Regions from separate parts of the Sporosarcina sp. FSL W7-1283 genome, predicted to be linked through region 3. Evidence: predicted binding sites of a transcription regulator. Region 3 holds the regulator's gene; each other region holds the start of a gene.
What was found. The regulator LexA, encoded in region 3, represses DNA repair genes until DNA is damaged. The targets are predictions, from matches to a motif close to CGAACATATGTTCG.
Positions count from the first base shown of each region.

Region 1: uvrB (excinuclease ABC subunit UvrB) is a predicted target of LexA. The motif match lies at 2,154-2,167, and genes of this name have one in related genera.
Region 2: MKY93_RS03370 (haloacid dehalogenase-like hydrolase) is a predicted target of LexA. The motif match lies at 3,561-3,574, and genes of this name have one in related genera.

Region 1 covers NZ_JBBOOL010000001.1:2,936,776-2,941,652, reverse strand. Annotated here, with positions in the region: gene MKY93_RS15390 (ABC transporter permease) at 1-956, shown strand, start outside; gene MKY93_RS15385 (IDEAL domain-containing protein) at 1,621-1,878, shown strand; gene uvrB (excinuclease ABC subunit UvrB) at 2,241-4,223, shown strand; gene uvrA (excinuclease ABC subunit UvrA) at 4,231-4,877, shown strand, end outside.
Region 2 covers NZ_JBBOOL010000001.1:711,786-716,662, forward strand. Annotated here, with positions in the region: gene MKY93_RS03355 (hypothetical protein) at 1-18, shown strand, start outside; gene MKY93_RS03360 (S9 family peptidase) at 610-2,892, shown strand; gene MKY93_RS03365 (DUF2188 domain-containing protein) at 3,208-3,450, shown strand; gene MKY93_RS03370 (haloacid dehalogenase-like hydrolase) at 3,702-4,877, shown strand, end outside.
Region 3 covers NZ_JBBOOL010000001.1:1,391,689-1,396,565, forward strand. Annotated here, with positions in the region: gene MKY93_RS06535 (alpha/beta hydrolase) at 1-435, shown strand, start outside; gene miaA (tRNA (adenosine(37)-N6)-dimethylallyltransferase MiaA) at 428-1,360, shown strand; gene hfq (RNA chaperone Hfq) at 1,401-1,625, shown strand; gene MKY93_RS06550 (methionine gamma-lyase family protein) at 1,721-2,980, shown strand; gene lexA (transcriptional repressor LexA) at 3,028-3,648, opposite strand; gene yneA (cell division suppressor protein YneA) at 3,846-4,163, shown strand; gene MKY93_RS06565 (YneB family resolvase-like protein) at 4,156-4,809, shown strand; gene MKY93_RS06570 (DUF896 domain-containing protein) at 4,876-4,877, shown strand, end outside.

The DNA.
Region 1 (4,877 bases), 1.5 Mb from region 3:
TCTATTTCTTGCCGTTAGAACATCAATTGCCAGGTTACATGAAACGCTCACTGTCATGGTCTACATTTTCGCAGTTACCTCTGCCGCTCATTGCTGTGGTCGTGTCTCTTCCTTTATTGAAAGCTACGGAAGTGGGGACAGGTATTGACTATATACTAGCTGTGTTATTGATTATTGCATTGAAAGGGCTATTTGTTGGTACAGAATACAATGTTCGAATTGCCAACAATGAATTTGTCTGGCCAGATCGTATGATTCGCTTCGTGTTGGCGTTTTTGGCGATTTATTTCGGATTGACTTGGAGTCCCATTGCGTTCATCGCAGGCATCTTAGTGGCGATCCTCTATACAAAGTGGTGGGAAAAACAAGCTGTTCAAAAGCCATTTCCATATGAGCAGTTCATAGAGTTGGAACAAAATCGAATGATGCGTTTTTATCGATTTGCCAATTACTTCACGGAAGTACCGCATCTAGTCGGTTCCGTCAGTAAACGGAATTGGCTAAAGTTCGCAATGAAAAGTGCGAGATTCGAACGCCGAAATGTACAAGCTTATCTTGTCGGGCGCACGTTCATCCGGACCGACGACACATTCTGGCTATGGCTCAGGCTGACTGTATTGTCGGCGCTTGGTGCATTTCTGATTCCTATACCTATCGTCTCTTTCATCTTCGTCGGCGCATTAGCATTCGCGACAGCGGTACAGCTAATCTTAGCGCTTGAAGGCGGAGTTGAGTTTACGATGGATCAGCTTTTTCCGGAAGAAGAGGAAAAGTCCCAGAGTAAGGCTGTTCGCGTGCTTGTAAGAAAGTTAATCATGCTGCAAGCCATCCTCCTCCTGTTGGCAGCGTTGCCATTGTACGGATTAAGTCCGATTCCGGTCCTTATTGCAGTAGTTGCAGTTATAATCGGTGAGGCTACTATTCGTTTGACGAAAGAGCAGGAAGTAGAAATTTAGTTTATGCTGCTGGGTTAGAAAAGGTGCAAGGCACAGTGTGTGGCGGGAGTATGGTCACTGAAAACACTTCGGCGCTTGCGGATGGCTCTACAATGAGCCAGTCAGGAAGATCGCCTGTCTGTCCCATTTCTCCGCCTACCGCTTGTAAGGCGCCTGCGTTTAGTAAGCGAAAGCACTGGGTATCTAATTGTATATTGTCCTCCGACTAAGAAGCCGGATTCTGAGGCTATCTCAATTTTAAACACTACACTCATTATTTTGACGATTCTAGCGAAGCCGCAACTGCGGGGTCGGCCGAAGCCATGAGACAGCTAGCGTTCTTTGCTAGTTGGCTCTTGGCGGGAGGCAATCCCCCAGCGGCGAAGCGGTGCCAAAGCACAACGCATAACACATACTCTGTCCCGAACCCATTGTCAGTCGAGCGACGAGAAAAAAATAAATGTCAGCTGTGAATTCGCCATTCAAAAATGGTGCAGTCGAATTGTCGGTCTAGTAGCTTCGTTATAAGTCACCTTCATAGAGTTGAATTATCTGAATATATATACCTATTAAATTGTTAACTGACTATATAGAAATCATTCAAAAGTTCGAATAGTTCATAATCTGGTTGCAATTCTGGTTTATTTGCATATATAATTACTAAAAGGTATCAGGGGTGAGAGAGATGAACAATAACAACTCATATGCTGAATTTTTAAAAGCCGTAGGGAACAACAGCACTTCTCTCCAGGCGGAAAAGCTGCTGAATGAAATTTATTGGGATCTGTTTCTGCAACACATTCACTGGGAACAAACGCAAGCCCGCATTATGAACCTGATCGATGACGCGTTGGATCGTCGCGATGAAGAAGCATTTGAAATGTATACACAACAACTCCAAGAGTTCACTCAAGAACAAGGATATGAATATCAGCCTAAATAACATAAGACAGAGCTGTCCGGAAAGTCATCTTCATCTGACCTTTCGAACAGCTCTTTTTGTATGAAGATAATTAATCATCCTCTTAGGTATATTTCATGTGCGGTATATGGCTAGTCTGAAGAGGTGCAGCTTAACTAACATGCATTCACAAAAAAATGAAACGGTCAGGCGGCGCCTTGATACGTCCGTCTGTTTTATTTGCTTCGCTATTCCTTCTCGACAAGAGTTTCTTTAACGACTTAAAGGGTACAATAAAATACATACATAGTTAGCTTAAAACGTACGTTCGTTATTTCTTTAGAAAAAACTGTAGCTGTGGTAAAATAGAAGGACTAGGTGTTTTAGAATAGGAGTGGAACCTTTTGAACGAAACATTTCAATTGCAAGCCCCATATACACCTCAAGGAGATCAGCCGTCAGCGATCGCGAGCCTTGTTGGTGGTATAAAAGAAGGCAAAAAGCATCAAACGCTGTTAGGTGCAACGGGGACCGGGAAAACTTTCACCGTATCCAACGTCCTAACCGAAATCAATAAACCAACACTGGTCATTGCCCATAATAAAACATTGGCTGGCCAATTATATAGTGAATTTAAAGAGTTTTTTCCTGACAATGCTGTCGAGTATTTTGTCAGCTTCTATGACTTTTATCAGCCGGAAGCGTACGTACCGCAGACGGATACGTATATTGAGAAAGATTCCTCTATCAATGATGAAATTGATAAACTGCGGCACTCTGCGACCAGTTCCTTATTTGAACGTAATGATGTGCTGATTGTCGCATCCGTATCTTGTATCTACGGTCTCGGTTCTCCTGAAGAGTATAACGAGATGGTTCTGTCACTGCGAAGAGACATGGAAATTCCGCGCAATGAATTATTGCGCAAACTGGTAGACATTCAATATGAGCGCAATGACATCAACTTTACCCGCGGAACATTCCGAGTCAGAGGAGATGTAGTGGAAGTATTTCCGGTTTCACGCGACGAACGCTGTATTCGTCTTGAATTCTTCGGGGATGAAATTGAACGCATTCGGGAAGTAGACGCCTTGACAGGTGAAGTGATTGGCGATCGGGATCATGTAGCGATCTACCCAGGTTCCCACTTCGTAACGCGGGAAGCGAAATTGTTGAAGGCGATTGAAAATATAGAAATTGAATTGGAGCAACAGCTCAAATATTTGCGTGAAAATGATAAATTGCTGGAAGCGCAACGGTTGGAGCAACGGACACGCTATGATTTGGAAATGATGCGTGAAATGGGTTTCTGTTCGGGTATCGAAAACTACTCAAGACATTTGACGTTACGGGAAGCGGGAGCGACACCTTATACGCTGCTTGACTACTTCCCGGATGATTTCTTGATTGTGGTAGATGAAAGTCACGTGTCGCTGCCGCAAATCCGAGGCATGTACAATGGCGACCAAGCTCGTAAGAAGGTATTGGTAGAACACGGTTTCCGTTTACCGTCCGCTCTTGATAACCGTCCGTTGATGTTCGAGGAATTTGAGAAGCATATCAGTCAGGCGATGTATATTTCCGCTACGCCGGGTCCTTATGAAATTGAGCATACAGATAAGATGATTGAGCAGATCATCCGTCCGACGGGTCTGCTTGATCCGATCATCGAAGTGCGTCCGATTGAGGGGCAGATCGATGATTTATTGGATGAAATTCAGTTGCGCATTGAACGTGATGAACGCGTATTGATTACGACACTGACGAAGAAAATGTCGGAGGATCTGACGGATTACTTGAAGGATATCGGTATAAAGGTGCAGTACCTTCATTCGGAAGTGAAGACGCTTGAACGTACTGAAATCATACGAGAATTGCGTCTTGGCACATACGATGTACTGATTGGTATCAACTTGCTGCGGGAAGGGATCGACATACCGGAAGTTTCGTTAGTGGCTATTTTGGATGCCGACAAAGAAGGATTCCTGCGCTCTGAACGTGCTCTAATCCAGACGATTGGGCGGGCGGCGCGTAATTCTGAAGGACGCGTAATTATGTACGCAGACAAAATGACGGATTCAATGGAAAAAGCGATTGGGGAAACAGAACGACGCCGGGAAATACAGCTTGCGTACAATAAAGAGCATGGCATTACACCACAAACAATTATAAAGCCGATACGCGAAGTAATCCGTGCGACTCAAGTGGCGGAAGAAACGGAATCTTACTTACAGCGCAGAATAGAAGGCAAGAAACTGTCTAAGGAGGAAAGAGGCTTGCTGCTCGTAAAATTGGAAAAAGAGATGAAGGACGCAGCAAAGGCTTTGGACTTCGAAAGAGCAGCCGAGTTACGGGACAGTATTATAGAACTGAAGGCAGAAAGGTAGAGGCTGGATGAAAAATAAAGAATTAGTGATCCAAGGTGCAAGAGCGCATAATTTAAAAGATATTACCGTTAAAATCCCTCGTGATCAGTTAGTAGTCATTACTGGATTATCGGGTTCCGGTAAGTCTTCGCTTGCTTTTGATACGATCTACGCAGAAGGGCAGCGGCGTTATGTGGAATCCTTGTCTGCATACGCCCGGCAATTCCTAGGGCAAATGGACAAACCTGACGTCGATTCTATAGAGGGACTGTCTCCTGCTATTTCGATCGATCAAAAGACGACTAGCCGAAATCCTCGTTCGACGGTCGGTACAGTTACTGAAATTTACGACTATTTACGTTTGCTCTATGCAAGGGTAGGAAAGCCTGTCTGTCCATTGCACGGCACGGAAATTTCCACGCAAACCGTCGAGCAAATGGTCGATCGGGTAATGGAACTGCCGGAACGAACGCGCATTCAAGTCCTTGCTCCAATCGTTTCGGAGCGAAAAGGAACGCATGCGAAATTAATTGAAGACATTAAAAAACAAGGGTATGTCCGAGTACGAGTCAACGGAGAAACCATGGATCTAGATGATAATATCGAATTAAATAAAAACAAAAAACATACGATTGAAATTGTCATTGACCGAATTGTCATAAAAGAGGGCATTGA
Region 2 (4,877 bases), 680 kb from region 3:
TTGCATGGAGGAGGGTGAATGCTAAAAGACGTGTACTAGCTCCTTACGAGGATCAGCCGCAATTTCACAAACGATCCTAGTGCACCACACAACTCAGGCTCTATTCTGATAACGGTACTATCATGTTATGAATTTGTTTGGTGATCTATTAGTAGACTGTGAAAGAGATTATAAAGAAACAGCCAATCGTGCTTCAGGATGGTTGGCTGTTTTCCGTATTAATTCAACTTTCTCTCATCCAATAATTTTTTTATCCGCTCATCCAGATAAATTCAGTTTTTTGAAATTGCCTGCCCTTTACCACCTCCGATGGAACCGACGATGCAGATGTATGCTGAATAGTGTCTGGATAATATGGGAGACTAAAGATCAAGTACATGATCTGCCACATAAATCTGCATACTGAGAGAGAAACAAAATTAGCAACCATCAAATGCTGATTATCAGGTATGTCCCGGTCTCTATCCTCCTTTTAAAAAACTTAACCAAAATCCAGTGAAACCAAAGGTCATTCAATTCGTAATAGATGTAATAGTTCATTTATTCAATTGACTTTCCGAGGAATACAAGTGTACTATTTATTTAATACAGTAAAGGGGGAATTTACCAGTGAAAAAGCAAGCTTTACTTGGAGTAATGGCTTCAGCGCTTCTCATGTCCTATCCATTAGGAGCTCAAGCCAACGATTCGGTTCGTACCATTGATCCGGAAACTGTACGTATTGCCGAAAATGTAAAAGCGGAGGTGTCCGTAACCACCGCTGAGTTTATCCAATCAGCTTTGGATGAACTGACATATCAGCACGGATCGAAGGAGATGAGAGAGGAAATTGCCAAGCGTTGGACTGGAAATACTATCAGGGCCGGGTCTGAAAAAGAAATTACCAAAGGTGAAATTTCTAAAATACTAATTCGGGCTTTAGGCATCGAGGAAAAGGAAAAGACGGCCTCCGATTACTTGGAATCCGCAAAGATTCATAGACTTATTAAAGTCTACAGCCAAATAAATGAAACCGTCACAGCAGAAGAAATGGAAGTTATCCTCAAGAATGCAAAACAGTACAAAGGTATCGATGACAAAGGGGTAAGTGAAATTTCGGTCGAAGATTTCATGAAAAACCCTGGAGATTTCGGTTATGAAATGTCACCGGATGGAGAGTATATTTCTTACAGTTCCGAATGGGAAGGCCGAATGAATGTCTTTGTTAAAAAGATGCACGGTGAGGACGAGCCTATTCGCGTAACAAGCTCAAAAGATCGGGACGTTGCTGCATCGTTTTGGAAAGATGACAATATTTTATATGTAAAAGATAATGGCGGCGATGAAAATTATCATATTTATTCATCCGACTTTAACGGACAGAAAGAACGTGACTTAACTCCATATCCCGGTGTCCGTGTAGAAATGATCAGTAATTTGACAGGTGTCAAAGATGAAATCCTTATCGGTATGAATAAAGAAAATCCGACGGTCTTTGATGTGTACCGGCTAAATATTAAAACTGGTGATCTGGAACATGTAGCGAAAAATCCGGGCAACATCGCCGGTTGGCTTGCAGACCATGACGGCAAGATCCGAATCGCGCTCGAATCAGACGGGGTTGATAGTACGGTTCTGTATCGTGAAACGGAAAAGGATGAATTTAAACCACTTGTCCAGACGGAAAAAGGGGATATGATTTCACCGATTGCTTTTTCGAAAGATAACCAATCAATTTATGCATTGTCCAATAAGGATCGTGATAAGACGGAATTGGTCGTTCTTGACTTGAAAGCAAACGAAAAAGTCATTCATTCCAACCCGCAGGTCGATATTTTGGGTGCTGTGTATGATCCAGTGAAAGACGCCATTTTGGCAAGCGTCTATATGACAGATAAAATTCACTACGAGTTCTTTGATAAGGAATTGGAAAATACCATCAATGATTTAAAAGAGAAACTGAACGTCGACGAAAGTCAGTTATCGATCGAAGATTACAATAAAGAAATGAGCAAGTTTATTGTAGCTGTGTCGGGTGATAAAGAATATGGAACCTATTATTACTACGACGCAGAAACGAAAGAACTGACAAAATTGACGGAGCTGGCACCATGGATCGATCGGGATTCGCTGGCGGATATGCATCCGATTTCGTATAAGAGCCGGGATGGCCTAACGATTCATGGTTATTTAACGTTGCCGAAGAATAAGAAAGCGGAGCAATTGCCATTAATCGTCAATCCACATGGCGGCCCTTGGGCACGTGATATGTGGGGCTATAATCCGGAAGTACAACTGCTTGCCAATCGTGGATATGCAGTTCTCCAAGTAAACTTCCGGTCTTCCACGGGATACGGAAAGGAATTCATGGATGCAGGCAATAAACAATGGGGATTAAAAATCCAGGATGACATAACAGACGGTGTTCAATGGGCTATCGATCAAGGCATTGCGGATCCTGACCGAATTGGTATTTACGGAGCATCGTTCGGAGGCTATGCTACACTGGCGGGCATTACGTTCACTCCTGATTTATACGCAGCAGCCGTGGACTATGTCGGAGTCTCCAATTTATTTACACTGCTCGATACGATCCCACCGTACTGGGAAACGATGAGAAATAATCTTTACAACCGAGTTGGCCACCCTGAAGAAGATAAAAAATTACTGGAAGCCGTCTCTCCTGTATTCCACGCCGATAAAATCAAAACGCCTTTGTTTGTTGCCCAAGGTGCAAACGACCCTCGGGTTAACAAGGCAGAATCCGATCAAATCGTGGAGGCTTTGAAGAAAAGAGGCATCGATGTCGAATACATGTTAAAAGACAATGAAGGACACGGATTCCAGAATGAAGAAAACCGTATTGAATTTTATCATGCGATGATTGAATTTTTGGATAAGCATTTGAAGTGATATTGCGTACTTGCGCGAGACGCAATAATAAAGAAGAGTGCCCTCTAACCGAGTAGTTGGTTAGAGGTCACACTGTTTGCAAAGAAGCAATAGCCGGCACGAATTATGATATGGGGGATATTTCGATTATGAAATAGGCGGGTATCATGTGAAGGTGGAATATGAAGACGGAGAGCTTATTGGTATTTATTTGCATTGATTACTCGGCTTTACTTGCGTTTGATTAGTACGAAAGCCCGTAAAAGCAACTATCCGTTTTATCCTCCCACAACCGGGTAGTAAATAAATAGAATGAAAAACTGAGGAGGCATTGGAATGAGCAGAGAGCAAAATGAGTACTTTGAAGACCGGGCGGGAACGAAAGATGCGCGCTATCATGTCGTGCCGCATGACAATGAATGGGCAGTGAAACGCGAAGGGGAAGATGAGCCGATCTGCACGACGGATTCTCAAGACGAGGCAATCGATGAAGCGAAACAACTGGCGGAAGAAGATGGAACGATGGTTTATATTCATAACGACCGTGGTCGGATTGAAGAGCAACTGGATTTTAAATAGGCTATCATACAGTGAAGAAGGGTATATCAAATACTCTAACACTTAGGCGTAATGAGGTGTAAAGAACAGTCAACTATCTCTTGGGATGATTGGCTGTTTCATTTTTCTTTCAATTAAATGTTTGACTATTCAATCAACTCGTGCTAACTTAATATACATAAAATAATAAATTGGCAAAGGAGCCTGTTTCAATAGCGAGTAGTCAGCTATTGAATAGGCTTCTTTTGTCTTTTTAGAGGAGGAATGGCAATATGAAGAACAAAATCACATTCAAAGCTTTGTTAAGTGTGATGGTTATTTGCTTGTTTTTTTCTATTCCTGTAAGTGCAGCTGACATTGGAAAATCAGCCTCGACTTCACAAGTACGTGATGACCAGAGTATTCAAGTGTTGGATAAGGGGAAATGGGCGCCTGACACGTATAGAGCTGTCCAAAACCTGATTGATAAGCACGGTGTCGGAAGTCCAAGTTACAATCCTAAACGAAAACCTTATGCTGTTTTTGATTGGGACCATACTAGTATTATGAGCGATACACAGGAGGCCCTTTTTCTTTATCAAATCGATCACTTGGCATTCAAACTAAAACCGGAAGAGTTTTATGAAATGATTAAAATGAATGTGCCGGACGGGCCCTTTTCAGACGAACTTCAAAACCTTCAAGGAGATGCGATCACTCTCGAGGAGATCACAGAGGATCTAAAGCGCAATTATGAATATCTTTATTCCAACTATGAAGGGATGAATGGGAAAGAGTCGCTAGAAACACTTCGTTCAACTGATCAGTTTAAAGATTTCAAAGCGAAAATGTATTTTCTTTATGAAGCCATTGGGGAAACATACGGAATTGAAATCGGATATCCATGGGTACTTTATTTATTTGTCAACATGTCGACAGAAGAGATTCAGCAGCTTGCAGAGGCTTCAAATGATTATAGTCTAGGAGCAGGAATGGGATCGGTGACACTTAGAAGTCCTGAGTCCGTGTCAGGAAAAACGGGTATTGTTGAGATCACCTATTCGACAGGACTGCGTCTGAGTTCCGAAATATCAAATCTTATGCATACATTTATTGAAAATGGGATTGACGTTTATGTTATTTCAGCTTCGATGGAAGATGTGGTCGAGGTATTTGCAACCAATCCAAAGTATGGATACAATCTTCCGAAAGAAAATGTGTTTGGGATGAGATTAAAAAAGAAGGATGGGATTATTCAAGCAAAATATGAAAACAATTGGCCGATTACTGCTCGAGAAGGCAAGGTGAAAATCATTGAACAATTCATCTCCAAAGAGCGGGGTGGTTACGGCCCAATATTTGCAGCGGGGGATACCCACACAGATTATGAAATGCTGACAGCTAAGGATGTGAAACTCGGTTTAATCATTAACCGTGTCAAAGCAGGTGATATTGGCAAACTTTCGAAA
Region 3 (4,877 bases):
AAACAACCGGATGAATTCTTGAATCAATTGGTTTTCGGCAACTTTTCGAAACCATTCGCTGAAGACGGTTCATCATTTGCTTGGTTATCAAGGGATCGTGAAACAGTCAGAGGATATGAACAGGATGAGGCTTGTGGTTTTGTTCCCACTTCACAATTGTTTCGCGTTTTATTGGAAGGTTTGAATACAATTGAAGATCAAGAATCCGTACGAAATATCCCGAAGGAGCTGCCGATTTTATTGGTATCCGGTACAGACGATCCAGTAGGTGATCGAGCGAAAGGTGTTTGGAAAGTGGCAAAGCAGTTCAACGAGGCGGGGCTGCAATACGTGACTGTTCAGCTATATGAAGGCGGACGCCACGAAATGCTTCAGGAAACGAATCGCCTTGAAGTATTCCAGAATATAATTGGATGGATGAAACACTATGAATGAATCAATTGACGTAATTGCAGTGGTAGGCCCGACCGCATCCGGTAAAACTGCATTGAGTACAGCTCTTGCGCTTGCTCTTAATGGAGAAATCATCAATGGCGATGCGATGCAAGTCTATAAAGAATTAAATATCGGAACCGCAAAGATCCACCCTTCTGAAATGAGAGGAGTACCACATCATTTTTTTGATGTGAAAGAACCGACAGAAAGTTTTTCCGTAGCGGAATACCAAGAAGCCGTTAGAGAGTGGATTGCGGATATCCAGTCACGAGGAAAATTGCCAATTATCGTAGGTGGCAGCGGAATGTATATACAAGCAGTCTTATTTGATTATCGTTTCACGGAGCAGGCAGCCGATCCAGTAATTCGTCAAAGGTTGGAAGAGGAATTGGAATCGTCCGGGTCAGATGATTTATATGCCAGGCTGCGAATGTTGGATCCGAAAAGTGCAGAAAGTATCCATCCGAATAATCATCGACGATTAATTCGTGCGCTTGAAATAGTGGAGGTCACTGGCCGAACAAAGCAAGAGCACGAACAGCAACAGGGAAATCAGCCAATGTACCGTGAGTTGCTGATCGGGTTGGATTTACCTCGAGAACAGTTATACGAACGGATTGACCGACGCGTTGACTTGATGGTGGAGGCGGGATTGTTTGCGGAAGTCCATGCTTTATGGGAGCGCGGAATCAGGGATACACAAGCGGTTCAGGCGATCGGTTATAAAGAGTTGATCGCGCATTTTAATGGACAGCTAACGAAGGAACAGGCGATTGAAGCCGTCAAAAAAAACACTCGGAACTATGCTAAAAGGCAATTGACATACTTCCGCAATAAATTACCTATCCAATGGGTCGAAGCGAATCAATCGAATGATGAAATTTTCAGAAGAACCTCTAAAATAATAGAGGATTTTCAGAAGTGAGTATGGAATAACTAGATAACAGAGACAGGGAGGCAATTGAATGGCACAAGGAAATATGCAAGATACGTTTTTGAATGCATTACGCAAGAACAACACATTCGTTACAATTTTTTTGTTAAACGGTTTTCAACTGAAAGGCCTTATTAAATCCTATGATAATTATACGGTCTTACTTGAATCGGAAGGCAAGCAGCAGCTCATTTACAAACATGCAATTTCAACATTTGCTCCTGCGAAACCCGTAATTTTAAAAGATGAACAATAAACAGGCGCTTGCCTGTTTTTTTGTGGTCTTTAGTAGGTCAACTGCAGTCCTTCTGTTAAACTAGATGATGAACAAATTGAAAAGAGGTACTACAAATGCAAATAGCACCAATTAATGATGAATTACTCATGAAATCTCAAGAAGCAGAGCAGTTGATTGCACCGTATGTAAAGGAAGTAGAAGACATTGCGTTCTACAATCAACGAAAGGTTCTTCAGGCTTTCAAGCAAAACCGTGTCAGTGATTTTCATTTATCTGGATCAACGGGCTATGGGTATGACGATAGCGGCCGTGACGTACTGGAACAGGTATACTCAGATGTCTTCGGCGCTGAAGACTGTCTGGTCAGGAATCAAATCATCTCTGGGACCCATGCGATCACGATCAGTTTATTCGGGATTCTGCGTCCGGGCGATGAGTTAATTTATATTACGGGTAAGCCTTATGACACGTTGGATTCCATCGTGTCAGGAAACGGAAAAGATACTGGATCACTGGAAGATTATCAAATTTCCTATCAGCATATTGACTTGCTGGAAGGCGGTGCTGTTGACTATGTCAAGGCTAAACAAGCAATTTCATCAAAAACCAAAGTGGTTGCGATTCAGCGCTCAAAAGGCTATTCGAGCAATCCATCCTTCCGTATACATGAAATAGAAGAAATCATCAAGGAAATCCGCAAAATAAAAGAAGACGTCGTGATATTTGTAGACAACTGCTACGGTGAATTCGTCGAGAAACAGGAACCGACTGAAGTAGGGGCGGATCTGATGGCGGGTTCACTAATAAAAAATCCAGGCGGCGGACTAGCTAGAACGGGCGGCTATATTGCAGGCAGGAAAGAACTCGTTGAAAAATGTGCATATCGCATGACATCACCGGGACTAGGGGCAGAAGCAGGGGCTTCATTGGATACGCTGTTGGAAATGTATCAAGGTTTCTTTTTAGCGCCGCACGTAGTCAGCCAGGCCGTTAAAGGAGCTTTGTTTACAGCTGCATTTTTCGAGCAGTTTGGAATGGATACTACACCGCATTATAGTGAACGGAGAACTGATCTCATTCAATCTGTCAACTTCTCATCAGCAGAACAAATGATCAAGTTTTGTCAGATGATCCAGGATAACTCACCGATCAACGCGCACTATGCTCCTGAACCATCTTATATGCCCGGCTATTCGGATGATGTCATCATGGCTGCAGGCACATTTATACAAGGCTCCAGTATTGAGCTGACAGCTGACGGTCCGATTCGACCTCCTTACACCGCTTACATTCAAGGCGGTTTAACGTATGAGCATGTAAAAACAGCTGTACTCACTTCCATGGAACAATTATTAGAGCGAAAATTAATCTAAAGAAAAAAGTGTATCAAGAACCTATAGGGGTTCTTGATACACTTTTTTTAATGGATCATTCGGTAAACACCGACGACTTTACCAAGTATGGACACATGATTCACGATAATAGGATCCATGGAAGAATTTTCAGGCTGTAAGCGGAAGTAATCTTTCTCTTTAAAAAAACGTTTTACAGTAGCTTCATCTTCCTCTGTCATCGCCACCACGATTTCTCCATTGGAAGCTGTATGTGTTTGTCTGACGATGACACGGTCGCCATTCAAAATACCTGCCTCGATCATACTGTCACCGACGATTTCCAACATGAAGATCTCATCATCTGAAGAACCGAACGTATCTGGTAATGGAAAATATTCTTCAATATTTTCTACAGTTGTAATCGGAGTCCCTGCTGTAACTTTACCGATCAAAGGAACATGCATGACGCCGCTCTTTAATTCGTCTAGTCCTTCCGGGTCTAAGACTTCTATTGCACGCGGCTTAGTAGGGTCCCGGCGAATAAACCCCTTGTTTTCCAATCGAGATAAGTGACCATGTACAGTGGAGCTAGATGCCAGTCCTACTGCTTCCCCGATTTCACGCACGGATGGCGGATATCCTTTTAGCCGTACTTCATCTTTAATAAAAGCTAATATTTCTTCTTGTCTTTTAGATATTTTCTTCAATCTATTCACCTCTTCAAATTGTTTACTAATAAATAGAGATACAGCTCAAGTATTTTGAATATAGTATAACATGTGTTCGATTAGTAATCAAACAAAGGTTCGAATTCTGCTTGACAGCCAATCGTACGTTCTCTTATAATAGAGAACAAGCATTCCGAACATGCATTCTAAAAAGTAGACTACTAGGGGGATTTATCATGAAATTTCTTAAAGAAAATTATTACTTTATCGTACTATTAATCGTTTTTCTTAGTGTTGCAGCTTATCAATTGGACAAACTGTCTGAAGAAGATAATTATCTAGAAATTGTCATCAATGACGGGGACACATTATGGGGGCTGGCAACCAACTATTCAGATGGAACACCTGCGCACCATTGGATTGAACAAGTTAAATCATTAAATGAATTGCAGACTGATCAAATTAATTCGGGTGAATTATTACGCCTTCCTGTTAAAATGAACCCACAAGCTGAACATCGTGTGGCTGAGATGGGGGAGGAAGCGGATGAATAAAAAAAAGTGTGTAATTTATTGTCGGGTCAGTACCGAAAAGGAGAGTCAAGAACAATCTATTGTCAGACAGCAGGAAGAGCTGGAAATATTGGCGGCAGAAATGTTTTATGAATGTGTAGGTATATTCACTGATCGCCAGAGCGGTTATGATATGGACCGTGAAGGTCTGTTGAATTTATTGGATCGTATACAAGCAGAACCAATCGATGCTGTCTTTATTCAAGATGAGACAAGATTAGGAAGAGGCAATGCGAGGGTGGCCATCCTGCATGTCATTGCTAAATCGAACACAGCTGTTATTTCAAACCATACAAATGGAGCACTGGAGTTAAATGAAATGGATACGATGCTGCTGGAGATTTTAGCGATTGTAGAAGAATACCAACGGAAACTCCATAATGCCAAAATACGAAGAGGAATGAAAAGAGCGGTTCTAAGAGGTTACGACCCTTCCCGTAACTTGCATAATATCGACCGGGGCCCAGGAAGAGAACGACTCGAATTGCCTATTGAAGAAATTGTCGCGTTGCGCAACAAAGGAATGACATTCGATGAGATTTCGAGAGTATTGAACGGACTTGGCCATTCGGTTAGCAAAGCAACTGTCCATAGAAGATATAAAGAGTTTCAAGAGCAGGAACACTAATCGTTTGCACTTTTCCTTCAGGTTGTTTACATTTTAGTAAATGAAGAAATTTTGGAGGGTGTAAAGAT